Regions from separate parts of the Streptomyces pactum genome, predicted to be linked through region 1. Evidence: riboswitches for the same ligand, from Rfam matches in the RefSeq annotation. Region 1 holds a riboswitch; each other region holds the start of a gene.
The links. Region 1 has a riboswitch for cyclic di-AMP ahead of B1H29_RS31340 (C40 family peptidase). Riboswitches for the same ligand answer to the same signal wherever they lie in the genome.
Positions count from the first base shown of each region.

Region 2: linked by a shared signal. The riboswitch ahead of B1H29_RS05400 (M23 family metallopeptidase) and the one ahead of B1H29_RS31340 (C40 family peptidase) in region 1 are both predicted to bind cyclic di-AMP.
Region 3: linked by a shared signal. The riboswitch ahead of B1H29_RS21965 (transglycosylase family protein) and the one ahead of B1H29_RS31340 (C40 family peptidase) in region 1 are both predicted to bind cyclic di-AMP.
Region 4: linked by a shared signal. The riboswitch ahead of B1H29_RS15395 (transglycosylase SLT domain-containing protein) and the one ahead of B1H29_RS31340 (C40 family peptidase) in region 1 are both predicted to bind cyclic di-AMP.

Region 1 is NZ_CP019724.1:7,237,111-7,244,668, reverse strand. It holds gene B1H29_RS31360 (MBL fold metallo-hydrolase) at 29-847, opposite strand; partial or broken gene B1H29_RS40070 (DUF4158 domain-containing protein) at 934-1,142, opposite strand; gene B1H29_RS31355 (TetR/AcrR family transcriptional regulator) at 1,174-1,827, opposite strand; gene B1H29_RS31350 (ABC transporter permease) at 1,932-2,927, shown strand; gene B1H29_RS31345 (hypothetical protein) at 2,935-3,243, shown strand; cyclic di-AMP (ydaO/yuaA leader) riboswitch at 3,614-3,758, shown strand; gene B1H29_RS31340 (C40 family peptidase) at 3,762-4,235, shown strand; gene B1H29_RS31335 (ATP-binding protein) at 4,327-4,821, opposite strand; gene B1H29_RS31330 (helix-turn-helix domain-containing protein) at 5,036-5,896, shown strand; gene B1H29_RS31325 (DUF397 domain-containing protein) at 5,918-6,148, shown strand; gene B1H29_RS31320 (8-amino-7-oxononanoate synthase) at 6,191-7,318, opposite strand; gene bioB (biotin synthase BioB) at 7,469-7,558, shown strand, end outside.
Region 2 is NZ_CP019724.1:1,265,114-1,272,671, reverse strand. It holds gene dxs (1-deoxy-D-xylulose-5-phosphate synthase) at 1-1,099, shown strand, start outside; gene B1H29_RS05420 (aspartate aminotransferase family protein) at 1,100-2,485, shown strand; gene B1H29_RS05415 (helix-turn-helix domain-containing protein) at 2,577-3,227, shown strand; gene B1H29_RS05410 (DUF6126 family protein) at 3,224-3,346, shown strand; gene B1H29_RS05405 (tyrosine-protein phosphatase) at 3,356-4,153, opposite strand; cyclic di-AMP (ydaO/yuaA leader) riboswitch at 4,576-4,735, shown strand; gene B1H29_RS05400 (M23 family metallopeptidase) at 4,738-5,706, shown strand; gene B1H29_RS05395 (SGNH/GDSL hydrolase family protein) at 5,911-6,696, shown strand; gene B1H29_RS05390 (TetR/AcrR family transcriptional regulator) at 6,904-7,524, opposite strand.
Region 3 is NZ_CP019724.1:5,144,722-5,152,279, reverse strand. It holds gene eno (phosphopyruvate hydratase) at 1-1,021, opposite strand, end outside; gene B1H29_RS21965 (transglycosylase family protein) at 1,314-2,048, opposite strand; cyclic di-AMP (ydaO/yuaA leader) riboswitch at 2,052-2,218, opposite strand; gene B1H29_RS21960 (transglycosylase family protein) at 2,402-3,487, opposite strand; gene B1H29_RS21955 (cytochrome P450 family protein) at 3,631-4,938, opposite strand; gene B1H29_RS21950 (nucleoside triphosphate pyrophosphohydrolase) at 5,017-6,012, opposite strand; gene B1H29_RS21945 (SurA N-terminal domain-containing protein) at 6,125-6,772, opposite strand; gene pkaE (serine/threonine protein kinase PkaE) at 7,031-7,558, opposite strand, start outside.
Region 4 is NZ_CP019724.1:3,710,420-3,717,977, reverse strand. It holds gene B1H29_RS15405 (GNAT family N-acetyltransferase) at 1-256, opposite strand, end outside; gene B1H29_RS15400 (HAD family hydrolase) at 531-1,340, shown strand; gene B1H29_RS15395 (transglycosylase SLT domain-containing protein) at 1,337-1,837, opposite strand; cyclic di-AMP (ydaO/yuaA leader) riboswitch at 1,843-2,010, opposite strand; gene B1H29_RS15390 (polyprenyl synthetase family protein) at 2,699-3,709, shown strand; gene B1H29_RS15385 (LolA family protein) at 4,178-5,407, shown strand; gene B1H29_RS15380 (ABC transporter ATP-binding protein) at 5,544-6,530, shown strand; gene B1H29_RS15375 (ABC transporter permease) at 6,517-7,494, shown strand; gene B1H29_RS15370 (flavodoxin family protein) at 7,514-7,558, opposite strand, start outside.

The DNA.
Region 1 (7,558 bases):
CGTGCGCGGACGTGCCGTTGCGCGCGCTTCATTCAGCTCGTCCAGCGAGGCGCTGGACTTGGTCGACGGATATGTCGGTGGTCCACTCCCAGCCGGGCTTGGCCGTTGGGCCGACTCGCGGGTCGCTGGGGACACGGCCCGCACGCACGGCAAGGACGTACGCCCGATCCTGCTCGATCCGTGCGCGTATCTCATCTGCTCCGCAGACTGATCCGTGGCCGGGGACCATGACAGCGACATCGCCTGCGACATCCTCGAGCAGGCGCAGTCCGGTGAGGTACTCCCCGAGAGGGTCGTTGGTGTCGTTCAACTCGTCGAGGTTCGGGACGAGGACGTCGGAAAGCATGTCGCCGGCGACGAGGACCCCGCGCTCTGCGATCAGCAGCGCCGCATGGCCCGGCGCATGCGCCGGGTGCTCGATGATCTGGACGCGGGGGCCGTTCCAGGGAATCCGCGCCGCTCCGGCCGGCAAAGGGGTGATGAGACCGTACAGGTCCAACGGTGTCTCCTCGGCGATTTCCGGCGGCAACCCCGCGGCCACGTGCGCCTTCCAGTCCGGGGCCGCCCGCACCTCTCGCATACGCGCTGCGCAGCGGGCGGTGCCGTACCGGGGCGCGTCGCCGTACTCGGGGTGCCAGAGCACGTGATCCCAGTCAGGATGCGTCGCGAAGCCCGCCACCACGCTCTGGCCCAGCTCGCGAAGGTCGTCCGCGAGGCAGGTCATTTCGGCTTCGGTGAGCCCGGGGTCGATGAGCAGCACCCCGGTCGGGCCTTGCACCACGACGGCGTTGTTCTCGAGCAACTCGCTCCGGTGGGTCAGCACACCCTCCGCGACCTGTCTCAGCATTGCACTCCTTCTGTGGGTGGTCGGGCTGGTGCGAAAGCACCCGCCACACACATAGACCGAACAGCCGACCGAGATTCATCGCCGTAGCCCGCATTGAGCAGCCCGTACAGGGTGTCCCACAGCCGGGCGGTTCGCCGCATCCCGCACCGAGGCGACCAGCCGGGCCAGGGTCGTCACCCCCGGCAGCGGCACCGCCGCTCGCGCAGCCAACCCACCGACGCGTCGAACAACGCCTTCGGGCCCTCCTGGTCATCCATGCCCGCGCGTCCACTCAGCCGCGCAGCTCGGCCTCCGCCCAGGGCTGGGGCGGGAGTACTTCCGCCACGTCACCCTTTCTCGACCGACTCGTTACCGGTGCCGTCGGCGGCCTCTCGCATGCTCAACAACCCCCGCAAGCCCGCCCGCAGCGCCTCCGGGGAGAAGGTGCCGAACAGCGCGTACTGGACCCCGAAGCCCTGCACCACGGCCATCAGCGTCCGGGCCACGGCGTCCGGGGCGACGTCGTCGCGCATCATGCCGGTTTCCTGATAGCGGCTCACTACCTTCGTCCAGGCCGCCGTCACCTTGGCGAAGCCTTCGTCCAGGAGGGCGGACAGTGCGTCGTTGCGCAGCGTCTCGGTCCAGGCCTGGATCATGAGCCGCGGGAACAGCCACTCACCGCCGTCCGTCACCGCCGGCCGCTCGCGCATCATGTGCGCCAGGGTGCGGGCGATGAGCTCGTCGGGCATGGGCGGCGGGCTCTCCCGAGCGGCACGTTCGTACACGTCGCGGATGGCGCCCAGCACCTCGGTGGCGATGGCCTCGATCAGCTCCTCCTTGCCGCTGAAGTAGCGGTAGACGGCCCCGGCCGAGAGGTCGACCTCCTTCAGCACGTCCTGCATCGACGTGGCGTGGAAGCCGTTACGGGCGAAGCAGAGCGCGGCGCCGTCGAGGATCTGCCGGCGGCGGGCGTCGAGGTGAGCCTGGGATACGCGTGCCATGGACCTAACTTAAAACGAACGTTCCTTCTTGACAAGGACGCCGACACGGTCGCACGGTGGTGACACAGCCAAAACGAACGATCCTTCTTTTTAGAGGAGCCGCCATGGACAGCCGACGCCTGATCGCCGTGATCGTCCTGGTCCCCGTGCTGGTGGCGCTGGCGCTGTGGGCCTTCGCCTGGCCGGCCGCCCGTACGGCGCCCCGCGATCTGCCACTCGGCGTGGCGGGGCCGACCACCGCGGTCGGGCAGGTGGAGCGGCGGCTCACCCAGCGCGAGGGTGCCTTCGAGATCCACCGCTACGCCGACGAGGCCGAGGCCCGGCACGCCATCGAGGACCGGGCCGTGTACGGCGCGGTGGTCGCCGCCGACGGTGGCCCCAAGCTGCTCACGGCGTCCGCGGCGAGCCCCGCCGTCGCCCAACTGCTGCGGCAGGCGGTAGCCGGGCAGGCGTCCGCGACGGGGACCCCGGTCCAGGTCCTCGACGTGGTGCCCGCTCCCCGGGCGGATCCGCGCGGAGCGGCACTGAGCTCGAGCGTGCTGCCCCTGGCGCTGGCCGGGATCGCGACGGGCGCGCTCACTTCCCTGCTGGGGCTGCGCGGCGTCGGCACGGTCGTCGCGCTGGTCGGCGCCGCCGCGCTGACCGGCCTGGTCGCGGCATCGGTCGCGCACAGTTGGCTCGGCGTGGTCACCGGTGACTGGTGGGCCGTGGCCGGCGTGTTCGGGCTGTCGGCCCTGGCCGTGGGCGCGGGCATCGCCGGGCTGGCCGCACTGCTCGGCCGCGCGGGTCTCGCGTTGGGCGGTGCGGTGATGATGTTGCTGGGCAACCCGTTCTCCGCGGCGTCCTCGGCGCCGGAGATGCTGCCGCAGCCTGCCGGGGCGATCGGCCAGTGGCTGCCGCCGGGCGCGGGCGGCTCACTGCTGCGCTCGGTGTCCTTCTTCGACGGCGCCGCGGCCGCCGGCCCCGCGCTCACGCTCACCTGGTGGGCGGTGCTGGGCCTGGGCGCGGTCCTGCTCGGCGGCACGCTGCGACAGCGCACGCGCGGCGGCTCACCGACGTCCGGCCGGGGGGTCCCGTCCACGGCGCCCGGCGCGAGGTGATCCGCCGATGCTGCCACCGGAACTGCCGCCCCTGCCCGCCCTGACCCGCGCCGAAGCCGAGGTGATCGACCGGTACCTGGACGTCGTCGACCTGCTCGGACGCATCAACCCCGCGCGGGACGGCGGCACCTACCGCGGGCTGCGGGCCGCCCAGGCGCTGGTCGGCAAGGCGACCGCCCTGCGCGACGCACTGGCGCTGATGCACGGGCGGGGCGAGACGGACCTGCACGCCGCCACGCTGGCCCGGGCGCCGCGCGTGCTGGACGGTGAACGGCGGACGGCACGCGTCGGTCTTCCGCCGCCTTCCGACGGTTGAGGCACCCGGAGTCGAAACGAACCAAATGGCGTACCCCCTTCCGGCGTAGGAACACCTCCGGTTTCCGACCGGCCGGGCTTGCGCGACCCGCGGGCCCGGACGGCGGAACGAGCCACTGCGCCGCTGGTCCCGGTGTCGGCCACGCGCTCACCGATGGCTCGAACACAGCGGCGTCCACCCGAACGGGTGAGTGGTGAGTAACAACACAAAGGGCACGTTCCGTTGGGATTTTCCCCTGGGTCGGGACAAGATCCGTGACTGACGACAAGCCCCCGCCGCAGCGGCGGGGCGGTCCGGGCGGACGCCGAGTCCTGCCGCCGCCCGGACGACCGGTCGACAGGAGTGGATCGGCAGGAGTGGAGGACCCGAGCACGACGGGTCGCCGGAACGGTCATCTCCGCGGGAGAGGCGCCGGGCCGAGCAGCCCTTGGGGTGAAGCCGCACTCGTGCGGCCGGGCAACTTCGCCAGCCCGAATCCGACAGGTCATCCTTCACAGGCGGCTGACGAAGGGTTGCGCATGTCCGCGCTCAATCGTGTCCCGTCGCTGATGGTCCGTGCCGGTACGGCCTCGGCCCTCACCCTCGCCGCCGTGGGCGGATCGGTCGTGGTCCCCGGTGTCGCCTCCGAGGCGGCCGCCGCGAGCCACGCGACCAAGGCCCTCAAGATCGCGGCCTCCAAGAAGGGTTCACCCTACAAATGGGGCGCCGTCGGACCACGCAGGTTCGACTGCTCCGGCCTGACCCTGTACTCGTTCAAGAAGGCCGGCAAGAAGCTGCCGCGCACCGCGGCCCAGCAGTACAACAAGACCCGTCACATCTCCGCCAAGAACCGCAAGGCCGGGGACCTGGTGTTCTTCCACTCGGGCCGCAGCGTCTACCACGTCGGCATCTACGCCGGGAAGGGCAGGATCTGGCACGCCCCGAAGACCGGGGACGTGGTGCGTCTGCAGAAGATCTGGACCGGCAGCGTCTGGTACGGCCGGGTCAAGTAGCCCGCCCGAGGGCCGTGACGGCGTCCTGACCCGCCGTCACCCCCTCGGGTGCGCGGTATCCGCCGGGGGCACGCCTGCCGTCGGCGGCGCCTCACCGCTGGGTCTCCTGACTTCCCGCGGCCCGTCCGACGGCCGTGGCCGCCGGCTCGGCGGGCACCGGATCGCCCGGCGCCGCCCAGGGCAGTTCGATGGAGATGGTCTTGCCGCCCTCGCGGGTGGGCCGCACTCTCAGCTTGCCGCCGCATTCCGCCGTCAGCCAGCGGATGATCACCATGCCCCGGCCGTTGTCCTGCTGGACGGCGGCGGGCAGGCGTTTGGGAAACCGCGGATGGCTGTCGGTCACGCCGATGCGCAGCCGCTCGTCACGGTCGAGCACGAGGTCCACGGTGAAGGTGGGTGACTGTCCGAACGTGTGCTGGACCGCGTTGGTCGTCAGCTCGGAGACGATGAGCCGGACGGTGTCGGACACCTCGGTGTCCGGCGGCAGGCCCCACTCCGCCAGTGTGCCGACCACATAGGTACGCGCGGCGGCCACCGAGGCGGGATCGCTCGGCAGAGTGACGGATGCTTCCAGATGGTCTGCCATGGCCACGTCGTCCCTTTCCCACGGGACCGCAGCCGGACACGGAGCGGATGGTTCGAGTACGGTCCCGGACTGGTGCTTCGCCGCCAGAGTGCCATCACAAGGCTCGTGAAGGGCGGCGATCCACCAAGATATGCATATATCTGTCGCTCGAAGCGGTGAACTCTGCGACGGCAGAGCGTATTTGGGCGGCCCATAGGGAGTAAGGGAGTGGCCCATGCAGCACGGTCCCGTGGTGCGCCGCCGGAAGCTGGGCGCGGAACTGCGCGCCCTGCGCACGTCGGCGGGGATCACCAGCGGCGAGGCGGCCCGGCTGGTGGGCTGGCACCAGTCGAAGGTCAGCCGGATCGAGACCGGGACGAGCGGGGCGAAACCGGCCGACGTGCGGATACTGCTGGACGCCTACGGCGTGGACGACGACCAGTTGCGCGAGCTGCTGGTGATGCTGGCGGGCTCCGACGACGCGGGGGGCCGCAACCACTGGTGGCACGCCTACCGCGGGGTACTGCCGCCGACCTACCGGGATTTCATCAGCCTGGAGTCCCAGGCGAGCGCGATGCGCACGCTGGAGACCACGGTGGTCCCGGGGCTGCTGCAGACGCCGGAGTACGCCCGCGCGGTGACGCGCGCCGCGGCGGACGGGCTGCCGGAGGAGCGGCTGGACACGCTGGTCGAGGTCCGGCTGGCCCGGCAGGACGTGCTGCGGGCGCAGCCGCCGCTTCGACTGAGCGCGGTCCTGGACGAGGCGGTGCTGCGCCGGGAGGTGGGCGGTCCCGGCGTCATGGCCCGCCAGCTCGCGCGACTGGTCGAGGCCGCCCGTCTCCCCCATGTCCGGCTCCAGGTGTTGCCGTTCGCCGCCGGGGCGCACATCGGTGTCACCGGCCCTTTCGTAATCTTCTCCTTTTCGAGCACTTCTGATCTGGACGTGGTTGTTCTCGACCACTTGACGAGTAGCCTGCATCTCGAACGGAAAGAAGACCTAGAGGCCTACACCGAGGCCTTCAACGCCCTTCTGATCCATGCCCTTTCGCCCGAGGACTCGTTGGACTTCATCGCCGCGACAGCGGCAGGCGCGTAAGGAGGCACCATGCCAGGCTCCATGTCCCCACTTTCCCGGAACATCCCTGCCAGTACCGATCTGCCCGGCGTGCGGTGGCTGCGCAGCAGCTACAGCACCGGAGCGAACAACTGTGTGGAGACGGCCCGGCCGTCGGCCGGCCCCCGCGCCGGACTGCTCGCCGTGCGCGACTCCAAGAACCCGGCGGGACCCGCGCTGCTCTTCTCCCCCGAGAGCTGGGCGTCGTTCACGGCCGGGATCGACCGCCGCTGACCCGGTACATCGCCTGGCGGCACACGGCCGTGTCACGCCGACTCATGGTCGCGTCTCGCCGATCACCCGTACAGCGCGTTCGATCTGCTCCCCGGAGAGGTCCGCACGAGCGGTCAGCCTGAGCCGTGAGATGCCGTCGGGTACGGAAGGAGGACGGAAGCAGCCCACGGACAGGCCGGCCGCACGGCAGTCGGCCGCCCACCGTACGGCCCCCTCCGGGGAGGGGGCGCGCACCGAGACGACCGCGGCGTCCGGACGTACCGCGGAAAGCCCCAGCGCGGTCAGACGCGCGTGCAGTTCGGCCGCCACCGCGCGTGCCCGCGCCGCTCGCTCCGGCTCGCGGCGCAGCAGGGTGAGCGCCGCCAGCGCCGCGCCCGTCGCCGCGGGGGCGAGGCCGGTGTCGAAGATGAACGTCCGGGCCGCGTTGACCAGGTGCTCGATCACCCGGGCGGGGCCGAGCACGGCACCGCCCTGACTGCCGAGCGACTTGGACAGCGTCACCGTCACGACGACGTCGTCGGCGCCGGCGAGCCCCGCCGCGTGCGGGGCGCCCCGGCCGCCGTCGCCGAGCACACCGAGGCCGTGGGCGTCGTCGAGGACCAGCCCGGCGCCGTGCTCCCGGCACGCCTCGGCGAGGGCGGCGAGGGGGGCCGCGTCCCCGTCCACCGAGAAGACCGTGTCGGAGACGGTGACGGCCGGCCCGTCGTGCGTCCCCAGCGCCTTGCGCACGGCGTCCGGGTCGGCGTGCGCCACGATCTGGGTCGTCCCGCGCGCGAGCCGGCAGCCGTCGATCAGCGAGGCGTGGTTGCCCGCGTCCGAGACGACGAGGGAGCCGTGCGGCGCCAGCGCGGTGACCGCGGCGAGGTTGGCCGCGTAGCCGGAGGAGAAGACGAGCGCGGCCTCAAAGCCGCAGTGGGCGGCCAGCTCGCGTTCGAGCTCGGCGTGCAGTTCGGTCGTGCCGGTCACCAGCCGGGAACCGGTCGCGCCGGCGCCCCAGGCCCGCGCGGCCCGCACCGCACCCTCGGTGACCTCCGGGTGCCGGGCCAGTCCGAGGTAGTCGTTGCTCGCGAGGTCCAGCAGCGGCGAGTCGGCCGGGCGGGGGCGCAGAACGCGTACGAGCCCGGCCCCGCGGCGCGCCCGGGCCTGCTCGTCGATCCAGCCGAACGCCATGGGTCGGTCCTCCGGAGTTTTGTAGGCAGTGGACAGACATTAGCGGCACGACGGCCCCCGCGAGGTGTGGCGATACCCACACGGCGATCTGTCAGTGTTGTGCGAACTCTCCTTGGCCCCGGGCGGCCCCTTAAGACAGGATCGGCTCTCATGGACCTGCTGAACACGCTGGTGGACAAGGGGCTTCGGCGCGAGTCGCCGACCCGCGAGGAGGCTCTTGCCGTCCTCGCCACTTCCGAC
Region 2 (7,558 bases), 6.0 Mb from region 1:
GGGCCGCGGCTACGAGCCCGCCCTGCGCGACGAGGAGGACCACTTCCACACCGTCGGCGTGATGGACCCGCTCACCTGCGCGCCGCTCAGCCCCTCGAACGGGCCGTCCTGGACCTCCGTGTTCGGCGAGGAGATCGTCCGGATCGGTGAGGAGCGCGACGACGTCGTGGCGATCACCGCGGCCATGCTGCACCCGGTCGGTCTCGCCGCCTTCGCCGAGCGCTTCCCCGACCGGGTGTGGGACGTCGGCATCGCGGAGCAGCACGCCGCCGTGTCCGCGGCCGGCCTCGCCACCGGCGGCCTCCACCCGGTCGTCGCCGTCTACGCCACCTTCCTCAACCGCGCCTTCGACCAACTGCTGATGGACGTGGCCCTGCACCGCTGCGGCGTCACCTTCGTCCTGGACCGGGCGGGCGTCACCGGCGCCGACGGCCCCTCGCACAACGGCATGTGGGACATGTCCGTCCTCCAGGTCGTCCCGGGGCTGCGCATCGCCGCCCCGCGCGACGCCGACCAACTCCGCGCCCAACTGCGCGAGGCGGTCGCCGTCGACGACGCGCCGACGCTGGTGCGCTTCCCCAAGGAGTCCGTCACACCCGCCGTGCCGGCCGTCGACCGGGTCGGCGGCATGGACGTCCTGCACACGGCCGACCGGCCCGAGGTGTTGCTGGTGGCGGTCGGCGTGATGGCGCCCGTCTGCCTCCGGGCCGCCGAGCTGCTCGAAGCCCGCGGCACCGGATGCACCGTCGTGGACCCGCGCTGGGTCAAGCCCGTCGACCCGGCGCTCGCCCCCCTGGCGGTGCGGCACCGCCTGGTGGCCGTCGTCGAGGACAACAGCCGCGCCGCCGGGGTCGGTTCGGCGGTGGCGCTGGCACTGGGCGACGCCGGGATCGACCTACCCGTACGCCGGTTCGGCATCCCGGAGCAGTTCCTCGCGCACGCCAAGCGCGCCGAGGTGCTCGCCGACATCGGTCTCACCCCGGTCGAGATCGCCGGCCGGATCAGCGCGAGCCTGGCCGTGGAGGAGCATGCCGCGGCACCCGGCGCGGAACAGACCGGGAGCGGACGGACCGTCATGCCAGTGCAAGGAGAGAACTGAATGACCAAGGAGTTCGACCTCGCCGCGCTCTTGGCCGAGCGCGGAGCCGAGCGCTACGAGCTGCACGCCAGGCACCTCAACCACCAGCTCCCGCGCATGCTGCGCACCATCGGCTTCGACAAGGTCTACGAGCGGGCCGAGGGCGCGCACTTCTGGGACGCGGACGGCAACGACTACCTGGACATGCTCGCCGGGTTCGCGGTGATGGGCCTGGGGCGCCACCACCCTGTCGTACGCAAGGCGCTGCACGACGTCCTCGACGCCTCGCTGGCCGATCTGACCCGCTTCGACTGCCCACCGCTGCCCGGACTGCTGGCCGAGAGGCTGCTCTCCTACAGCCCGCACCTGGACCGGGTCTTCTTCGGCAACAGCGGTACGGAGGCGGTCGAGACCGCGCTGAAGTTCGCCCGGTACGCGACCGGCAGGCCGAGGATCCTGTACTGCTCGCACGCCTTCCACGGGCTGACCACCGGCTCGCTGTCCGTCAACGGCGAGGACGGCTTCCGCGACGGCTTCGCCCCGCTGCTGCCCGACACCGCCCTCCCGCTCGGCGACCTGGACGCCCTGGCCCGGGAGCTGAAGCGGGGCGACGTGGCCGCGCTGATCGTCGAGCCGATCCAGGGCAAGGGTGTGCACGAGGCCCCGCCCGGTTATCTGCGCGCCGCACAGGAGCTGCTGCACCGGCACAAGGCGCTGCTGATCGCCGACGAGGTGCAGACGGGCCTCGGCCGGACCGGTAAGTTCTACGCCTTCCAGCACGAGGACGGCGTGGAGCCCGACCTGGTGTGCGTCGCCAAGGCGCTGTCCGGCGGATACGTGCCGGTGGGGGCCACGCTGGGCAAGGACTGGATCTTCCAGAAGGTGTTCTCGTCGATGGACCGGGTTCAGGTCCACTCGGCGAGCTTCGGGTCCAACGCGCAGGCCATGGCGGCCGGGCTCGCCGTGCTGTCGGTGATGGAGAACGAGGAGATCGTCGCGAACGCCGCCGCGGTGGGGGAGCGGCTGAAGTCCCGGCTGGCGGAGCTGGTGGACCGCTACGAGCTGCTCGCCGGCGTCCGGGGGCGGGGGCTGATGATCGGCATCGAGTTCGGCCGGCCGAGATCGCTGAGGCTGCGCAGCCGCTGGACGATGCTGCAGACCGCGCGCAAGGGTCTGTTCGCGCAGATGGTGGTGGTGCCGCTGCTGCAACGGCACCGGATCCTGACGCAGGTGTCCGGCGACCACCTGGAGGTGATCAAACTGATCCCGCCGCTGATCATCGACACGGCGGACGCGGACCGGTTCGTCGACGCCTTCACCGAGGTGATGGACGACGCGCACAACGGCGGCGGCCTGCTGTGGGACTTCGGGAAGACCCTGGTCAGGCAGGCGGTGGCCAATCGTTAGGAGTCACCGGCCGCCGCCTTCGGCCGCGTGCCGTCTTTGCCTCTGAGGCAAGAAAATTGCCCAGCGGGCAAGTTTCGGGCTGAATGGAGGCATGACCTCTCCTGAGACCGGTCCGCCGTCGCCGGACGCGCCGGCGGACGCGGTGTCCGTCGTGGCGCCCCAGTTGCGTGCCCTGCGGCGCCGGGCCGCCCTCACCCTGGAGACGGCGGCCGGTGCGGCCGGGCTGTCGCCCGCCCACCTCTCCCGCCTGGAGACCGGGCAGCGCCAGCCCTCACTGCCGATGCTGCTCTCCCTCGCCCGGGTCTACGGTACGACCGTCTCGGAGCTGCTCGGCGAGACGGCCGCCGACCGGGACGCCGTCGTGCGCGCCGACGCCATGGAGCCGACCTTCGCGGGCGGCTGGACGTACTGGCAGGCCGGCGGCGCCGGTCGCGGTATGCAGGCCCTGCGGGTCCGTGTGCCGCACGGCTCGCAGGGCGACATCGTGCGGGTGCACCCCGGCGAGGAGTGGCTGTACGTGTTGCGGGGCCGGCTGCGGCTGCGCCTCGGGGACACCGTGCACCCGCTGGGTCCGGGCGACGGCGCGCACTTCGACTCGCTGACCCCGCACCGGATCGCCGCCCAGGACGCCGACGGGGTCGAGCTCCTCTTCGTCCACACCCTGCTGCAGAGCCCGACGGCCGCACTGTGCCTGGGACCGGCCACCACGCCGGTCCACCCCGCCCCCGGAGGAACGCCATGAACCTGCAGGAGAAGTTCCCGCGCGCCCTGTGGGTGCGGCTCTTCATCTACCTCATCGTGGGGCACGTCTTCGCGGCCTTCATCTACCTGCTCTTCGAGGTCGGCGCCAACAGCCGGTGAGCCGGTGGCTCAGTCCAGCATCCGCTCGCGCAGCCGCTCCCGGGTCTCCGGGGTGACCCGCAGGCCCTTCTCCAGGTAGGCGTCGACTCCGCCCCAGGTCTCCTCGACGGTCTCGAAGGCCGCCGCCAGGTACTCGGCGCGCGCATCGAAGAGGGGGCTGAGCAGCTCCATGACCTCGGGGGAGTAGGCCGAGGCGGCGGAGCCGCTGCGGCGCACCTTGTAGCGGCGGTGCGCGGCGTTCGACTTGAGGTAGTCGTCGACGACGGCCTCGCGCTCGACGCCCAGGGCGAGCAGGGTGACCGCGATCGACAGGCCCGCGCGGTCCTTGCCGGCCGCGCAGTGCATCAGGGCGGGGACGCTGTCCTCGGCGAGCGCGTGCAGTACCCGGGAGTGCTCCGCCGTGCGCTCCTTGATGATCATGCGGTAGGACTCGATCATCCGGTTCACGCCCTTGCCGTCCGCCAGGATCCCGCGTAGCTGGTCGAGGTCGCCGTCGCGGACCATCTTCCAGAACTCGGCGCCGTCGGCCGGATCGCTCAGCGGCAGGTTCACGTTGCGTACACCCGGCAGCTCGACGTCCGGGCCGTCGAGCTTCTGGTCGGCGGCGTTGCGGAAGTCGAAGACGGTGTGCAGGCCCAGCGAGGCCAGGAACGCGGCGTCCTCCCCGGTGGCGTGCGCGAGGTGACCACTGCGGAACAGCACGCCCTGTCGCACCCGCCGCCCGTCGACGGTCGGCAGTCCGCCCACGTCACGGAAGTTGCGCACGCCGGCCAGCTCGGGTTCGGTCGACGGGACCTGCTGCGTCACGGGGGCTCCTCCCACTCCGCCCCGCCGGCGCTGCTCGCCGACGGGCACCACTCGACGATACGGCACGACCCCGGGGCCCAGGGGGCGAAGTCGCCCGACTGCGACACTTCTGCGCCTTCTGTCCGAATCGGCACCTTCATTCCAACTAGCGCTGTAATAAAAGGGACTGGGGAGGCGTCGCGTGAGCAGCGTCATATACGTGACCGTGCGTTGCTCGTCATGCTCACGTAATCCAGCCGGTTTTCCAGGCTGTTCGCCTGAAAAGCGCCCCGTGAATCGACGGAGGGTGACCGGTGATTCCCGTAAAGGATCAATCGGGACACCCGCCGACGGAACCCCTCGCTTGTCCCTGTGCGTCTTGGTCCCTTACGTTCACCACCGATCCGGACGGACGCCTAATCCTGCCGCCGACCGGAGCCAGCACTCATCCACCACCCGTACACGGCAGGAGCGGGGGACCCACAGGTACAACCGCCTGTTCCGGTTCCCGGAACGGCTTGGGGTAAAGCCGCGTCTCGGCGCGGCCGGGCATCTCCAGCTCGCACCCGACAGCTCACCTCGTAGGCGCCGGAGAGGAATTCGCCATGCCCGCGAAGGGTAAGCACCGCCGTACCAGGGCCATGCGCCTGACCCGCACCATCGCCGTCGCCGGAACCGGTGGCGCCGCGCTCGCGCTCCCGCTGATGGGTGCCGCCAGCGCCCAGGCCGCTCCCGCGCAGTCCGTTTCCGAGCAGGCCGTGCACTCCATACCGACGGCCGCGAAGAAGGCCGCCGGCGGCAGCGCCGAGAAGAACTCGGACTCGCGGACGTACACCGTCAAGAGCGGTGACTACCTCTCGAAGATCGCCGACGAGCAGGACGTCGACGGCGGCTGGAAGAAGCTGTACTCGGACAACCGCGAGGCCGTCGGCTCGGACCCGTCGCTGATCCACCCGGGCCTGAAGCTCTCGATCGGCGAGCGGGCCGCCGAGTCCGCCCCGTCGTCCTCCGCCGAGTCGGAGAAGCCGGCGGCCGAGAAGCCCGCCGCGCCCGAGAAGCCGTCCGCCGAGAAGTCGGAGTCCGCCGAGAAGTCGTCGGACGCCGCGAAGACCTCCTCCTCCTCCTCGGACTCCTCGGACACGAGCGCCCAGTCCGCCGGCACCACCAGCGGCTTCACCTCGCCCGTCCCGGGCGGCGCCGTCGGTACCCCGTACCACCAGACGGGCAGCATGTGGTCCAGCGGTTACCACACCGGCACGGACTTCGTCGTCCCGACCGGCACCTCGCTCAAGGCCGTCGGCGCGGGCACCGTCGTCTCCGCCGGCTGGGGCGGCGCGTACGGCAACCAGGTCGTCATCCAGCTCGCCGACGGCCACTACGCCCAGTACGCCCACCTGTCCTCGCTCTCCGTCTCCGCCGGTCAGTCCGTGACGGCGGGTCAGCAGGTCGGCCTCTCGGGCGCCACCGGCAACGTGACCGGCCCGCACCTGCACTTCGAGATCCGCACCACGCCGGACTACGGCTCGGACGTGGACCCGATCGCGTACCTGCGCTCGCACGGCGTCTCCCTCTGACGAGGGTTTCGCGCGCAGTTCCCGCGCCACCGAAGGCCGGACCCCGATCCCCGGGTCCGGCCTTCGGCGTATTCCGGAATTGACGAACACTTTAGGCGTGGTCTTTCTCACCGACCGTCAAGCCGTTCCTACGGTCGCGTAGGTCACATTCAAGGTGAATCATGGGCCGACGTGGCAGACGATTCGAAGAGTGACAGCAGAGAAGTGATCGGGTCGTACGTGGCGGTGGGGGACAGCTTCACCGAGGGCGTCGGCGACCCCGGCCCCGACGGGGCGTTCGTCGGCTGGGCCGACCGGTTCGCCGTGCTGCTGGCCGACCGGCGCCCCGAGGGCGACTTCAGGTACACGAACCTCGCCGTGCGCGGCAGGCTCCTCGACCAGATCGTGGCGGAACAGGTCCCGCGGGTCGCCCGACTCGCGCCCGACCTGGTCTCGTTCGCGGCGGGCGGCAACGACATCATCCGGCCCGGTACCGATCCGGACGAGGTGGCCGAGCGGTTCGAGCGTGCGGTGGCCGCGCTGACCGCCGCGGCCGGCACCGTCCTGGTGACCACCGGCTTCGACACCCGCGGGGTGCCCGTCCTCAGGCATCTGCGCGGAAAGATCGCCACGTACAACGGTCACGTCCGGGCCGTCGCCGACCGCTACGGCTGCCCGGTGCTCGACCTGTGGTCGCTCCGGAGCGTCCAGGACCGCAGGGCGTGGGACGCCGACCGGCTGCACCTGTCGCCGGAGGGCCACACGCGCGTGGCGCTGCGCGCGGGCCAGGCCCTCGGCCTGCGCGTCCCGGCCGACCCGGACCAGCCCTGGCCGCCGCTGCCGCCCCGCGGCACCCTGGGCGTCCGGCGCGACGACGTGCACTGGGCACGCGAGTACCTGGTGCCGTGGATCGGACGCCGGCTGCGCGGCGAGTCCTCCGGCGACCACGTGATCGCCAAGGGGGCGCTGTCGCCGGACGACATCAAGGTGCGGATCGCGGCGGTGGCCTGACAGGGGGGGGCACGGGCGGTCGGCGCGGTGCGCGTGGTCCGTGCCGGCCGTCGCCCCGCCGTCGTCGCCGAGGCCGTGCGCGCGGCACCTCGCGGGCTGTCGCGCCGGGGCCGGAGCGCGGACGAGGTCCGGGCGGTGGAACGCCGCGGGGCCGGGCGTCGGCACCACCTGGTCGCGGGTCGGGTCCCGGCCCGTGGGCGCGGGACCCTAGGGGCGCTGTGTGGTCAACGCCTCCCGTTCCAGGCCCAGTTCCCGGGCGAGCGCCTCGTCCATCCACGCGTGGGCCCGGGCCCGTGACACCGCGCCCGCGTACGACGTCAGTTGCACGGCCAGCCCGTCGAGCAGGGCGGTCAGGCGGAGGGCGGCGCCTTCGGGGTCCGGGCACGGGAACTCCCCGGCGGCCACGCCCTCGGCGACCACCTCGGCGATCGCCGCCTTCCACTGACGGTCCAGCTCCCGCGTGACCTCCCGCAGCGCGGGCTCCCGCAACGCCACCGCCCAGCCCTCGATCCACAGCCGCCAGCCCTTGGCCTGCCCGGTCGGGGCGTACCACCGCACGGCCGCCCGCAGCCGGCGCAGCGCCGACGTGCGTCGGCCGAGCAGTTTGCGCAGGTGGGCGAGGTCGTCCTCGGCGGCGTAGGTGAACGCGGCCGCGACCAGCTTCTCCTTCGTGGAGAAGTGGTAGAGCACCAGCGCGTTGCTGACACCGAGCGTGGCGGCCACGTCGGCGATGCGCAGCGCGGCCACGCCCCGCACCGATATCTGCTCGATGGCCGCGCGCAGCAGCTCCTCGCGCCGCTCCGTCACACTCAACCGGACTCTCCCCACGCCCGTCACCCTATACAGGCGCCCGGACAGGGCC
Region 3 (7,558 bases), 2.1 Mb from region 1:
AACCGATCTGGTTCACCTTGACCAGCAGGGCGTTGGCGGCGCCCTCGTCGATGCCGCGGGCCAGGCGCTCCGGGTTGGTGACGAACAGGTCGTCGCCGACGATCTGGACCTTGTCGCCCAGCTTGTCGGTGAGGGCCTTCCAGCCGTCCCAGTCGTCCTCGAACAGCGGGTCCTCGATGGAGACCAGCGGGTACGCCGCGACCAGCTCGGCGTAGTACTCGGTCATCTCGGCGGCCGTGCGCTCCTTGCCCTCGAAGGTGTAGGAGCCGTCCTTGTAGAACTCGGACGCGGCGACGTCGAGCGCGAGGGCGATCTGCTCGCCGGGGGTGTAGCCGGCCTCCTTGATCGCCTCGAGGATGAGGTCGAGGGCCTCGCGGTTCGAGCCGAGGTTCGGGGCGAAGCCGCCCTCGTCGCCGAGGCCGGTGGCCAGGCCCTTGTTCTTCAGGACCTTCTTCAGCGTGTGGTAGACCTCGGCGCCCCAGCGCAGGGCCTCGGAGAAGGACTCCGCGCCGATCGGGGCGATCATGAACTCCTGGATGTCCACGTTCGAGTCGGCGTGCGACCCGCCGTTCAGGATGTTCATCATGGGCACCGGCAGCAGGTGCGCGTTGGGGCCGCCCAGGTAGCGGAAGAGCGGCAGGTCGCTGGCCTCGGAGGCGGCGTGGGCCACGGCGAGCGAGACGCCGAGGATGGCGTTGGCGCCCAGCGAGCCCTTGTTGTCGGTGGCGTCCAGGTCGAACATGGCCTGGTCGATCAGGCGCTGCTCGGTGGCGTCGTAGCCGACGAGCTCCGGGCCGATCTGCTCGATGACGGCCAGGACGGCCTTCTCGACGCCCTTGCCCAGGTAACGGCCCGCATCGCCGTCACGCAGTTCGATGGCCTCGAAGGCGCCGGTGGAGGCGCCGGACGGAACGGCGGCACGACCCGTGCTGCCGTCGTCGAGGCCGACCTCGACCTCGACCGTGGGGTTGCCTCGGGAGTCCAGGATTTCCCGGGCTACGACGACGTCGATGGACGGCACGAGCATCTCCTTCTTCAATGTGACGCTTCGGTGTGACGCGCGGGCCCGCGGGACCGCAGCGGCTCTGCGGGACCGAGCCTAACCGGCTCCGGGCGATCGGCCAGCCGATCGCCCACCCGCTGGACAGAACCGAGAGTAAATTGTTTCCGAACGGAACAAAGACGTTTCCGGAAACCGGGGCGAGGTCGAGGGGAGGCCGGGGGGAGGCCGGAGCGTGGCCGAGGCGTAAAAAGCCCGTCCCGGTGCGTACGGGGGAACACGCACCGGGACGGGAGCAAGGGGGGACCGCCGTTTACTTCAGGTGGAGCTGCTGACCCGGGTAGATCAGGTCGGCGTCGTCGACGATGTCGTCGTTCAGCTTGAACAGCTTCGCCCAGCCGCCCTTGACGTCGTGCTCCTCGGCGATCGAGCTGAGGGTGTCGCCCTTGACGACCTTGTACTCGCCGTCGCCCTTCTCGACCTTCTTGCCGGTCGGGGTGGTGACGGTCTTCTTCTCGGCGGCCGGACGCTCGGCGGAGCGGGAGGCCTTCTGCTCGCTCTCGCGGCTGTCCGAGGAGCCGGAGGACTGCGCGGAGCCCGAGGACTGCGCGGAGCCGGAGGACTCGGACGAGCCGGACGAGTCGGAGCCGGCCGAGGAACCGCCGCCGGTGTACGCGGCGTTCGACAGACCGGTGCCGCAGACCGGCCAGGCACCCTTGCCCTGGCCCGCGAGCACCTTCTCGGCGATCTCGATCTGCTGCGCCTTGCTGGCCTGGTCGGCGGTGGCGGCGTACTGAGTGCCGCCGTAGCCGGCCCAGGTGGAGGCGGAGAACTGCAGACCGCCGTAGTAACCGTTGCCGGTGTTGATGGACCAGTTGCCGCCGGACTCGCACTGGGCGACGGCGTCCCACTCGGACGCGGTGGCGGCGGAGGCGTTGCCGGCCGCCATCAGCGGGGCGGCGACGGCGGCACCGGTGACACCGGCGACGGCGATGACACGGGTGGCCTTGGACGGACGGCGGTGCTTGCCCTTGCCGGAAAACAGCATGGTTGATCCCCTCACCGACGCCTGCGAGGTGAGCTGTCGGGTTCGGGCCGGTTGAGTTGCCCGGCCGGGTTCCTCACGGAACTCGGCTCCACCCCTAGCCGCTCCGGCACAACTGCCCGGTGCGGCACTTACCTTGGGTCCCCCGCTCCTGCCTTCGGCGCTTGACGCGACGACTGTTCCCGGACGGCCGCTGGCAGGATTCGGCGTTGCGGCAGCCGGGGCCCGCGATGGCGAGCGGTCACGACCGTAGACACGCACTCCGCGGATTTTCAAAGACGATCACGGCTTCTGAGACCTATCTCTCACGTGATCCAAAACGGACATACAGCCTCTAACCGTGACGCGAACTGCCCCTACTTTTCGCCCGATTCGCCCGTGACCGTGAGCGTCTGACCGGGCAGGATGTGGTCCGGGTCGGTGCCGACGACCTCCTTGTTGCCGGCGTACAGCGAGCGCCACCCGCCGTCGAGCTCGAGGGAGTCGGCGATACCCCAGAGACTGTCCCCGGAACGGACCGTGTACGAGCCGTCCACGACCTCCCGCGACTCGCCCTCACCGCGCGAGGCGTGCCGCCCGGACGACTCGGCGTCGCGGCCGTCCGCCGCGCCCTCGTCGGCGCTGCCGCCGCGGTGCTTGCCCGCCCCGGACTGCCCGGTGTCGGTGAGAGACGAAGAACCGTCACCCTGACCCGACTTGTCCGATTCGCCGACCCCCGCCTCCGGCGAGGCCGTCGGAGACGCGTCGGCACCCTGCGGACCGGCGCTCCCCGTGGGCTCGGATTCGGGCGACGTGTCGGACTTGGTCGAATCGTCCCCACTGTCCGACGTGGAGTCGGACGAGGACGACGAGGACGACGAGGGCGACGCAGCGGCTGAAGGGGTCGAGGGAGACGCGCCGGAACCGGGCTCCGACGACCCGGTCGAACCCGATGAGCCGTTCAGGCCGGACGAGCCGTTCAGGCCGGACGAGCCGGACGCGTCGGGGGCGTCCGACGCCTCGGGAGTTTCCGACCCCTCCGACGAGCCGTCACCCGTCGCACCCGTACCGCCGATGACGGAGCCCGAGTCGTCGCCCAGGCCCGCGAGCAGACCGCAGGTCGGCCAGTTGGCGATGCCCTGGTCCGCGTGTACCTTCTCGGCGATTCTTATCTGCTGGGAGCGACTGGCCTGGTCGGCGCTCGGCGCGTACTCCGTGCCGCCGTACCGCTCCCAGGCGTCCTGGGACAGTTGCAGGCCGCCGTAGTACCCGTTGCCGCTGTTCTGGCTCCAGGCGCCGCCGGTCTCGCACTCGGCTACGCGATCCCAGTTCGCCCCGTCGGCCGCGTGGGCGCCGGTGGCGCCGAGGAGCGGGATCGCGATGGCGGAGCCGGTCACTCCGGCGGCGACGACCAGGGCGGGAGCCTGGCGGGGGCGGCGGTGACGACCGTTCCCGGAGAGCATGCGACGACCTTTCACGAGACAGCGGGGAGCGCGCGGCGGGTGATGTTCGGCGCCACGCTGATTCGTGAACGTATAGGCAGATGATCGCTTGTCACAAGTTCATGCCGCGCAGATCACGTGAAGATCACAGAGTTGAGCGCGTGTCACTTTTGCGTCGGCGATGAACCGTTGTCCGCCGATGACGGGACGGGTGTGAACGACACGGGCAAGGTGCGCAGACCGCGCATGATGAGTCCGCCGCGCCAGCGCAGTTCGGCCGGGTCGGCGGCCAGGCGCAGATCGGGGAGGCGGGTGAGGAGCGTGGCGAGGGCGGTCTGCCCCTCCAGCCGGGCGAGCGGGGCGCCGAGACAGTAGTGGATGCCGTGGCCGTACCCGAGGTGCTGGCTGTCGCGGCGGGAGAGGTCCAGGGTGTCCGGGTCCGTGAACCGCTCCGGGTCCCGGTCGGCGGCGGCGAGGACGACGAGGACGGGGTCGCCGGCGGCGATGTCCTGCCCGCCGATGGTGAGCGGCCGGGTGGCGAAGCGCCAGGTGGCCAGCTCCACCGGGCCGTCGTAGCGCAGGAGTTCCTCGACGCCCGTCTCCAGCAGGGTGTGCTCGCCGGCGGCCAGGGACGTCTGCAGGCGGGCCCGCTGCCCGGGGTGGGTGAGCAGGGCGTACGTGCCGTTGCCGATGAGGTTGACCGTGGTCTCGAAGCCCGCGAAGAGCAGGATGAAGGCCATCGCCGCGGCCTCGTTCTCGGTGAGGTGTTCACCGTGGTCGGAGGCGCGGATGAGGCCGGAGATGAGGTCCTCGCCGGGGCCGGGCTCGGGCGGCAGCGCCGCGCGTTTGCGGTGGATGAGGTCGGCGAGGTAGCCCCGCATCTTCTTCACCGACCGCGCGACCCCGCCCCGTGGCCCACCGCCGTGACGGATCATCATTCCCGCCCAGTCCCGGAAGTCGTCCTGGTCCTCGCGGGGTACGCCGAGCAGGTCGCAGATGGCGTAGATGGGCAGCGGGAAGGCGAACTCGTGGATCAGGTCGGCGCTGCCGGTGGCCGCGAACCGGTCGATGAGGTCGTCGGCCAGCTCCTGCACCCTCGGCGCGAACTCGGCGACCCGGCGGGGCGTGAACGCCTTGCTGACCAGCCGGCGCAGGCGGGTGTGGTCCGGCGGGTCGATGTTCAGCAGGTGGGTCATGAGTTCGGCCTTCCGCTCCCCCGGAATGCCGGTCTTGCCCTTGGCGTGCGCGGGCTCGTCGTGGTGCGCCGGGTTCTTGGACAGCCGCGGGTCGGCGAGGGCCTGTTTGGCGTCGGCGTACCGGGTGACGAGCCAGGCCTCCACGCCGCTGGGCAGCCGCGTGCGGTGCACCGGAGCGTGCTCGCGCAGCCAGGCGTAGGCGGGGTAGGGGTCGCTCGCGAACTCCCAGGTGAAAAGCTCGGGGGCGGGGCGGTCGGGCGTGGAGTGGTCGGTCACCCCATGACCGTATCCGGGGCGCCGGAGGTGTCCGCGGCGCCGGTGACCTCCCGCCGCGGGCCCCGGACGGCACCGGCCTCAGCCCCCGGTGCCCTCGGCCTCCCTGATCGCGTCCCGGTACGCCCGGGCCGCCGCTCTCAGTGCCGCCTCCGGGTCCGTGCCCTCGGCCTCGGCGCGTGCCGCCAGGGCCAGTAGTTCGTAGCCGACGCCCTCGCCGGAGGGCAGCGGGACCCGCAGGCCCGCCGTGCGCACCCGGGAGGCGAGCTTGGCGGCGAGGGCGAGACCCGGCTGGCCGAGGGGGACGCCCTCGGTGACCGAGGTGCGCCGCTTCTCGGCCGCCTTGGTGCGCAGCCAGTGCTCCCTCACCTCCTCCGGGGTGGACGCCGTCTCGTCGCCGAAGACGTGCGGGTGGCGGTGGATCAGCTTGTCGACGATGGTGCCGGCCACGTCGTCGACGGAGAACGGCGCGTCCGGGTCCTCCTCCGCGATGCGGGCGTGGAAGACGACCTGGAGGAGTACGTCGCCCAGTTCCTCCCGGAGCTCCTCGCGGTCGCCGTCCTCGATCGCCTCCACGAGTTCGTACGCCTCCTCGATGGCGTACTTGGCCAGGCCCTCGTGGGTGCGCCGCGACGACCAGGGGCACTCGGCGCGGATGCGGTCCATGACCTGGACGAGGTCGAGCAGGCGGGCGCCGGGAAGGTCGTAGGAGGCGGGGAGCAGCTCCAGGTCCGGCATCCGGACGCGGCCGGATCCGGCGAGGCGGGCCAGTCGGTCGGTGAGGGCGGGGTCGCCCTCACCGGTCGCCACGACCACCACCGTGTGGCCGCCGGCGCAGGCGGCGACCAGTTCCTCGGCGGTCGGGGCCGCCTCGTCGACCCGTATGCCCGCCTCGCGCAGGTACGGCAACTGCGGGTGCGCCCCGTCGGCGCACAGCACGCGGTCGGCGCCGCGCAGGACCTGCCAGGCGGGCCAGGACAGCAGGCCGGGGGCGACGCGGTGGCTGGTGGTGAGCAGGACGATGCGGCCGGGGTCGGGGGCGGTGCCGGAGGTGGTGTCGGCGGTGGTTGCGTTCACGATCAGAACGTAACGCACGCGGCCGACAGCCCTGTGAGTTGTCCACAGGGCCGTCGTCCACAGGGCCCGCGTCCACCGGGACCGGCCGTCCGGGAAAGGCCGCGCAGGACCGTTACGCCGTCTGCTGCGTCCGCGCCGCCGTGATCTCCCGCACCCACGGCACCTCGCTGTCGACGCGGCTGCTCTTGCGCACGTCCCAGGCGCCGTAGCGCGGGTTGAGGTCGACGTCGAGCTTCTCGGAGGCCTTGGACAGGGCCTGCCAGAACTCGGGCCGACCGGTGTCGGTGCCGAGGCTCTCGGCGAGCTTCTGGGCCTCCAACTGGAGGCGGAGGTTGTCCTCGAGGCGCTCGGGCGCGACGCCGTACTGCTGCAGCCAGACGGTCTCCAGCTCCTTGGCACCGCCGGCCTGCTCCTCGAAGCCGCCGCGCATCGACTGCACCTCCCGGCGGGTGACCGTCACTCCCGCGTCCTGGGCGGCGCGGTGCAGGACCCGGTCGAGGACCATGCTGTGCAGGGTGTCGCGGGTGAGGGTGCCGGTGCGGGCGACGACCTGCTGGTACTGGTCCTCATCCGAAACGGCGGCCCGCTGTGCCTCGCGCACCTCGTCGACGCGGTCCTCGAGCTGGGCGATGGTGATCCGCTGGTCGCCCACGACGGCCGCCGCCCCCGGATGCGCGTCGTTGCCGCAGGCGGTGAGCAGGGGCGACGCGGCGGCGATCACGGCGGTGAACAGGAGCGCGGTGCGACGGCGGCGGTGCAAGGAAACCTCCCGTTGGAGATTGCGACAGACAGGTGCGCCGCGCGGCGCCTCCACCACGGGTGGTGGTCGGGCGACGGGCGGGCGCACAAGGTCTTGCGATGATCGATGGTAGGCAGTGGCCCGGCTCTGGCCAACCCATTCGACCAACGATTCACCAGGACTTCGGGCACCGCCGCGCCGTCCGCGCCGTCCGCGCCGTCCTCCGGGCCGGGAGCGGGGCCGAGACCGGGGCCGCGGCCGAGACCGGGGCCGCGGCCGTCAGCCGCGTACCTGGCCGAGCCACTGGAGGGTGCGCCGGATCTCGGCCGCGAGCGGGTGAGCGGGGTCGTGGACGCGCTCCACGTCGTGCAGCAGCCGGGCCAGCGTCTCGTGGGCGGCGGCGCGGTCGCCGAGGGCGAGGAGCAGGTGGCCGATGCGGCGGCGGACGTCGTGGGCGAGGTCGGGGTCGCCGGCGACGTACTGGTTCTCGTAGTACGGCAGCAGCGCGCGGTACTCGGCGAGGGCGGCCGCCGGTTCGCCGAGCTGTTCCAGGCACTGGGCGGCGTCGTAGCGGTGGCGCAGGGACTGGGGGTCGGCCTGGCCGGCCTCGGCGGCGCGTTCGTCGGCGAGGCGGCGCAGTTCGGGCAGGGCGCGCCGGTACTGGCCGTCGTCCATGAGGGTGGCCGCGTACTGCTTGCGCAGGGTGCGCACGACCGGGGAGCGTTCGCCGTGCTGTTCGGCGGCGGCCGGCAGGATCGCGCCGAGGATGTCGACGGCCTGGGTGATGCGGCCCTCGCCGAGGAGGCG
Region 4 (7,558 bases), 3.5 Mb from region 1:
CCGAGACGCCGAGCCCGATCGCCCGGCCCTGGCCCAGAGGCCCGCGCTCGTGCGGCAGGAAACCGGCCGCCTCACCACCGTCGTACACCACCGCGACCCGCGCCCGCGGCCTTACCCGGCCCACGACGCCGGTGAACTCCGGTTCCATGAACGGATTGCGTGGTGCCGCCGACTTGGCGCGCAGCTCGCGCCAGCGCTCCCGTTCCCCCTCGCCCAGTTCCTCCGGCCTGAGCACGCGCACACGTCCGCTGTTCAACCCGACCCCCCGATCAAGTCCCCCTGGACAGAAGGAAGGTACCCCCGGGGACGGCCCGGCCGGTAGGTAGCGGACCATGTTGTTGCCAACCGGTGCACAGGCCCTTAACCGGCCTTAGCCGATGAAGCCGATGATGTGCCAGGTTTCGGACACGAACGTGCGTCCTCGTGCGCACTTGTGCCGTACTCGTGCGGACTCGTGCCTACCTCGCGCGTCCTCGTTCGGAAGCGATCGTGGGTGAGTCGGACAGGTGCGGTGTCCGTATTCTCTGATCATGGACCGCACCGCTTATTCACTCGTCGCCACCGACCTCGACGGCACGCTGCTCCGCGGCGACGACACCGTGTCCGACCGGTCGCTGGCCGCACTGGCGCGGGTGGCCGGAGCCGGTGCGCGGCACCTGGTGGTGACCGGGCGGCCGGCACCCCGGGTGCGGTCCCTGCTCGACCGCCTCGGCTGCACCGGGCTCGCGGTGTGCGGCCAGGGCGCGCAGGTGTACGACGCCGGAGAGCACCGGATGCTGTGGTCGGTCACCTTGGACCGGGAGCTGGCCGAGACCGCGCTCGGCAAGATCGAGGCCGAGGTGGGGCAGGTGCACGCCGCGGTCGACCAGGACGGCGTCGACGGCCTGACGCTCATCGAGCCGGGGTACCTGATGCCCCATCCGACGCTGCCCGCGGTGCGGGTCGAGCGGCGCGACGCGTTGTGGAGCGCGCCGATCAGCAAGGTGCTCCTTCGCCACCCCGACCTGACCGACGACGAGTTGGCGGCGACGGCGCGCGCGGTGGTGGGCTCGCTCGCCACGGTCACGATGTCGGGGCCGGGAACGGTGGAGCTCCAGCCGTGCGGCATCACCAAGGCGACCGGCCTGGCGATGGCCGCCGAGCGCCTGGGGCTGGGCCGGCGGCGGACGATCGCCTTCGGCGACATGCCCAACGACATCCCCATGTTCGACTGGGCGGCCCACGGCGTCGCCATGGCCGGCGCCCACCCCGAACTCAAGGCGGTGGCCGACGAGATCACCACGACGAACGAGGACGACGGCGTGGCCGTCGTCCTCGAGCGGGTCTTCGGTACCTCTTAGTACGCGCCGAAGACGTTGTCGATCGAGCCGTACCGGTCGGCCGCGTAGTTGCAGGCGGCGGTGATGTTGGCGACCGGGTCGTACGGGTCCCAGGAGGTGCCCTCGACGTGGTACGCCTGGAAGGTCGGGTCGATCACCTGGAGCAGGCCCTTGGACGGGGTGCCGTTGATGGCGTTGATGTCCCAGTTGTTGATGGCGAGCGGGTTGCCCGACGACTCCCGCATGATGTTGCGGTGGATGCTGTCGTACGACCCGGGGATGCCGTGCTGCGCCATGATGTCGAGCGACTCACGGATCCAGCCGTCGAGGTTGTCCGGGTACGTCGTCGCCGCCGTGGTGGCGGTCGTGGCGGCCGTGGTGGCGGCCGGAGTGGCCGCGGAGGCGCTGGTGGCGCCGATGAGCGGCAGGGCGAGCACGGCGGCGCCGGTGCCGGCCACGGCGAGCTTCCGGGCGAGGCGGGCGGTGCGGGCGTGACGGTTCTGACCGTTGGCAGACATGCTTGAGTCCCTCTCCTTACGCCTGCGAGGTGAGCTGTCGGGTTCGGGCGGGGAGGTGCCCGGCCGGGCCCTGACGGGCACGGCTTCACCCCGAGCCGCTCCGGTGGTGACCGGTGCGGCGACTTACCTGGGTCCCCCGCTCCTGCCTGCGAGTTTGTTGGCGGATGACTGTGTGACCGGGCGGTGGCAGGATTCGGCGTCCGCCCGACAGGCCGGGAACGTATGCGAGAGCACATGTCCGAAACAAGTGCAGGAATCACCCAACGCGCCTGTTGACCTTGGTCTGGGGTGTTTGGTGCGCTTGATCCTTTGCGGCCGCCAAGGCTCAACTGGCTTGCGGCGCAAAGGGAGGGCACGGTCGGCGGCGGGGTTGCCTACAGGTGTGGAGGAGTGAGTCAACTCACTGACTCAACAAGAATGGCAAATCGGGCATTAGGGCCAATCGCGAGTCAATCGGCCGCAGAGTGGGAGGGCTTCGGGTGGCGACCGCCGGCCGGGCGGGTCCGCCGTCGCGCGCGCCCCCCTCTCCGGCCCCGCTCCGTCCGGTGTTTCCGTGTGCTGTGCGGGCATCCGTTCGGGGCGGGCGCGGAGCGAGCCGGGTGGGTGACGTATTCGGAGTGCGGGCCGTTGGGAGGAGTGATGTGATCTTCGTGGCGGATTCCGGCCCTGGTGATGTCGATCAATATGTGCTCATATCACCTGATCAAAAACATACTGTGCATGATCTGATACCGACCGGCCTGTAACGGTGGGCGCTAGCGGTGATCGAAAGGTGACCGGATACGCTGACTTGAGTGGTGGCAGCGACCTATCGACAAACCAGGTAATCGCCAGTAGACACCAGCAGACAGGAGACCCCTCGTGACCGTCGTCGGGCCGTTCGGGCTGAGCGTGCGGGACCAGGCTCTGGAAGCCGATGTCCAGGCCGGATTGGTTGCGGTCGAGGAAGGGTTGCTTGAGGCAACCAAAAGTGAGGTTCCGTTCATCACGGAGGCCGCCCAGCACCTGGTGCGGGCCGGCGGTAAACGATTTCGGCCACTGCTGGTGATGCTCTCCGCCCAGTTCGGCGACCCCTACGCCCCCGGCATCGTGCCCTCGGCCGTCGTCGTGGAGCTGACCCACCTCGCCACCCTCTACCACGACGACGTGATGGACGAGGCCGCCGTGCGGCGCGGCGTGGCCAGTGCCAACACCCGCTGGGGCAACTCGGTAGCGGTCCTCACCGGCGACTTCCTGTTCGCCCGCGCCTCGCAGATCCTCGCCGACCTCGGGCCCGAGGCGGTCCGCGTGCAGGCCCTGGCGTTCGAGCGGCTGGTCACCGGCCAGATCCTGGAGACGGCGGGGCCGCAGGACGGCCGGGACCCGGTCGACCACTACCTGGACGTGCTGGGCGGCAAGACGGGCTCGCTGGTGGCGGTCTCCTGCCGGTTCGGCGCGATGATGTCCGGCGCCGACGAGACGGTCGTGGACGTGCTGACCCAGTACGGCGAGCGGCTCGGCGTCGCCTTCCAGCTCGCGGACGACGTCCTGGACATCGCCTCCGACTCGCGCGAGTCGGGGAAGACGCCCGGGACCGACCTGCGCGAGGGCATCCCGACCCTCCCGGTGCTGCGGCTGCGCGAGCGGGCGGCCCGGCTGGGGCTCGCCGAGGACATCGCGCTGTGCGAGCTGCTGGACTCCGACCTGAGCGACGACGCGCGGCACGCGGAGGCGCTGCGCCTGCTGCGCGCCCACCCCGCGCTGGAGCAGGCGCGGCGGGACACGGTCCGGTACGCCAAGGACGCCCGGGCGGCGCTGGCCCCGCTCAGGGAGTGCGAGGCGAAGTCCGCGCTGGTGGAGCTGTGCGACGCCGTGGTGCACCGGGCCGGCTGAGCACCCGGCAGCGCGTCCCGCCCGCCCCCTTCAGGCCGGGAGCGTCCGACCGTGCACCTCGCCTCCTGTGGGCGGAGAGTGTCCGGCGTGCGCACCCCGTCTCCTGTGGGCCGGGGAGTGTCCGGTGTGCGCACCCCGTCTCCTGTGGGCCGGAGAGTGTCCGGCGTGCGCACCCCGTCTCCTGTGGGCCGGGGAGTGTCCGGCCGCGTACCTCGACTCCCGCGGGCCGGGAGTGTCCGGCGGCGTATCCGCCCCCTACGGGCAGGGGGAGCCGCAGCCCCTCCGTGTCATCCCGCAGGAGTATGCGGAGTTGAGCCCGCGGTCTGACGACTCCGGTTGGCCGATTTGGTCAGATGGACACCACGGAAGACACCAATCCTCACCGATTCGGGTGAGAATGGCGGCTCACGGGTGAACGAGTGCGAGGCCGTGGGAAAGCCGCCGCCGACGACGGAGGTAGGGCACACAATGGCACCGATCGATTCCGACGACAGCACGACCGCCGGGGCGGGCGAGGGCCTGCGGTCCGGACGGCGCAGGGCCGCGCGGTACGTCGTCCCGGTCGCGGTGATGGGAGTGGCGGCCGCGACGATCGGGCTCGTCCCCGCGCTCGCCGACTCCGGGGACCCCGACCTGCCGGAGATCACGGCGCAGCAGCTCATCGAGAAGATCGCCAAGTCGGACGTCGAGCAGTTGTCCGGCACGGTCAAGATCAGCACGGACCTGGGCCTGCCGGACCTCGGCGGCCTGGAGAGCGGCCTGATGTCCGGAATGTCTGGTGGTCCGGGGTCGGGCGGGGACGAGGACGGCTCCGCCGCCGACCCGTCGGCCAAGCTCACCGAGCTGGTCTCCGGCACCCACACGCTCCGGGTCGCCGCCGACGGCCCCGACCGGCAGAAGCTGTCCCTGCTGGAGAACGCCGCCGAGTACAGCCTGATCCACAACGGCAAGGACGTCTGGGGCTACGACAGCGAGTCCAACGAGGTGTACCACTCGACCGCGTCCGGCAGCGCCGAGCAGCCCCACAAGGAGGCGCCGGTCACCCCGAAGGACTTCGCCGACCAGGCCCTCAAGGCGGTCGACGACACCACGTCCGTGACCGTCGACGGCACCGCGCAGGTGGCCGGCCGGGACGCGTACCGACTGGTGATCAAGCCCAAGCAGGACGGTTCCACGGTCGGCGCCGTCAGCGTCGCGGTGGACGCGAAGACCGGCATGCCGCTGAAGTTCACGCTGACCCCGTCGAGCGGCGGCGCGGCCGTCGTGGACGCGGGCTTCACCAAGGTCAGCTTCGCGCAGCCGGACGCGTCGACGTTCGACTTCACGCCGCCCAAGGGTGCGAAGGTCACAGAGGCCGACGAGGCGGCCGAGGCGGCGGAGCACGGCCGGGAGGCGGGGGGCGGCCTCGCCGAGGAGATGGACGGTCTGAAGGGGACGGACGGCCTGAAGGTCATCGGCGAAGGCTGGAACTCGATCGCCACCTTCGACACCGGTGGCCAGGGTCTGCCCACGGCCTCCGCGGGCGGCGACCTCGGTGGCTTCCTCGGCTCCTTCGGCGACCAGGTCAAGGGTGACTTCGGATCCGGCACGGTCTTCAAGACCCGTCTGGTCAACGCCCTGATCACGGACGACGGCAAGGTCTACGCCGGCGCGGTCACCAAGGACGCGCTGGTGAAGGCGGCCGACGCGGCCCAGTAGGCGTCGGACGGGAGCCGTGTCCGTACGGGGCGGTGTCCTTACGAGGCAGTGTTCGTACGGGGCGGTGTCCGTACGGGGCGGTGTCCGTACGGAGCGGTGGTCAGCATGGAGCGGTGACGACGAAGTGAGGGAGCCGGTGGCCGAAGCGTCCGCCACGGAAGCGGGGAGCCCGGGCCAGGCGAGCGGCGCGGACGACGCCGTCATCTCGACCCGGGCGCTCACCAAGCGCTACCGCGGCGGACAGCTCGCCGTCGACGGTCTGGACCTGACCGTTCCGGCGGGCAGCGTCTTCGGCTTCCTCGGTCCCAACGGTTCCGGCAAGACCACCACCATCCGCATGCTGATGGGCCTGATCGAGCCGACCTCGGGCACCGCCCGCGTACTGGGCCGGCCCATGCCGCGCGCCGCCCGCACCGTGCTGCCCCAGGTCGGCGCCCTCATCGAGGGGCCCGCCCTGTACGGCTTCCTCTCCGGGCGCGACAACCTGCTGCGCTACGACGCCGCCGACCCGGCCGCAGACCCGCGCACCCGGCGCGAGCGCGTCGCGGTGGCGCTGGACCGGGTGGGCCTCGCGGCCGCCGCCGGCAAGAAGGCGAAGGCGTACTCGCTCGGCATGAAGCAGCGGCTCGGACTCGCGGCTGCGCTGCTCCAGCCGCGCCGCCTGCTCGTCCTGGACGAGCCGACCAACGGGCTCGACCCTCAGGGCATGCGCGAGATCCGCGCGCTCGTGCGCGAACTGGCCTCCGACGGCACCACCGTCTTCCTCTCCTCCCACCTGCTGGACGAGATCGAGCAGGTCTGCACGCACGCCGCCGTGATGGCGCAGGGGCGGCTGATCACCCAGGGTCCGGTCGCCGACCTGGCGGCCGGGGCGCGCGGGCGGCTGGTGGTGACCACGCCGGACACGGGGGAGGCCGCCCGGGTGCTGAAGGAGCACGGAGCCGGGGACGTCGCGGTCGCCGAGGACCGGGTGACGGCGGAACCACCGGACCGCGACCTCGCCGACCTGAACGCCGCCCTGGTCGCGGCCGGCGTCCGGGTCCGCGGCTTCGGAGTGGAACGCGCCTCACTGGAGGACGCGTTCGTGGCGCTGACCGGGGAGGGCTTCGATGTCGCGGGCTGAGGGGCCGGGGACTGAGGTGCCGGGGACTGAGGCGCCGCGGGCCGGGGCGCCGTGGGCGGCGGAGCGGGCGCCGCGGGCCGGGGTGCCGAGCGCGGTGCGCGCCCCGAGCCCGCTGTGGTCCTTCGGGCTGCTCCGCAGCGAACTGCTGATCACCTTCCGGCGCTGGCGCACCCTCGCCCTCCTGGGCGTGCTGGCCGCCGTGCCGGTCCTGGTGGGGATCGCCGTGAAGATCGAGACGAGCGACGGGGCGTCGTTCGGTGGCGGTGGCGGTGGCGGAGGTGGCGGCGGCGCGGGCCCGGCGTTCATCTCGCAGATCAGCAACAACGGCCTGTTCCTGGTCTTCACCGCGCTCGCCGCGACCCTCCCGTTCTTCCTGCCGATGGCCGTCGGTGTCGTCGCGGGCGACGCGATCGCGGGCGAGGCGAGCGCGGGCACCCTGCGCTACCTCCTGGTCGCCCCGGCCGGCCGCACCCGCCTGCTGCTCACCAAGTACGCCACGGTGATCGCGTTCTGCCTCGCCGCCACGCTGGTGGTCGCGGTCTCGGCGCTCGCTGTCGGAGCGCTGTTGTTCCCGGTCGGCGAACTGACCACCATCTCCGGCACCCGGATCACCTACGCCGAGGGCCTGGGCCGCGCCCTGCTGATCGCCCTGGTCGTGGCCGCCTCTCTCGTCGGCGTCGCGGCCCTCGGCCTGTTCGTCTCGACCCTGACCGGCAGCGGCATCGCGGCGATGGCGACCACGGTCGGGCTGCTGATCACCGTCCAGATCCTCGACCAGATCCCGCAGCTCGACGCGCTCCGGCCGTACTTCTTCTCGCACTACTGGCTGTCCTTCGCCGACCTGATGCGCGAACCGGTCTACTGGGACGACCTGGTGAAGAACCTGGGCCTCCAGGCCCTCTACGCGGCGGTGTTCGGCTCGGCGGCCTGGGCGCGGTTCACGACGAAGGACATCACGTCGTAGGACATCACGTCGTAGGACATCACGTCGTAGGACGGACCTCCGTGCGGTCGTACGGGAAACGGGC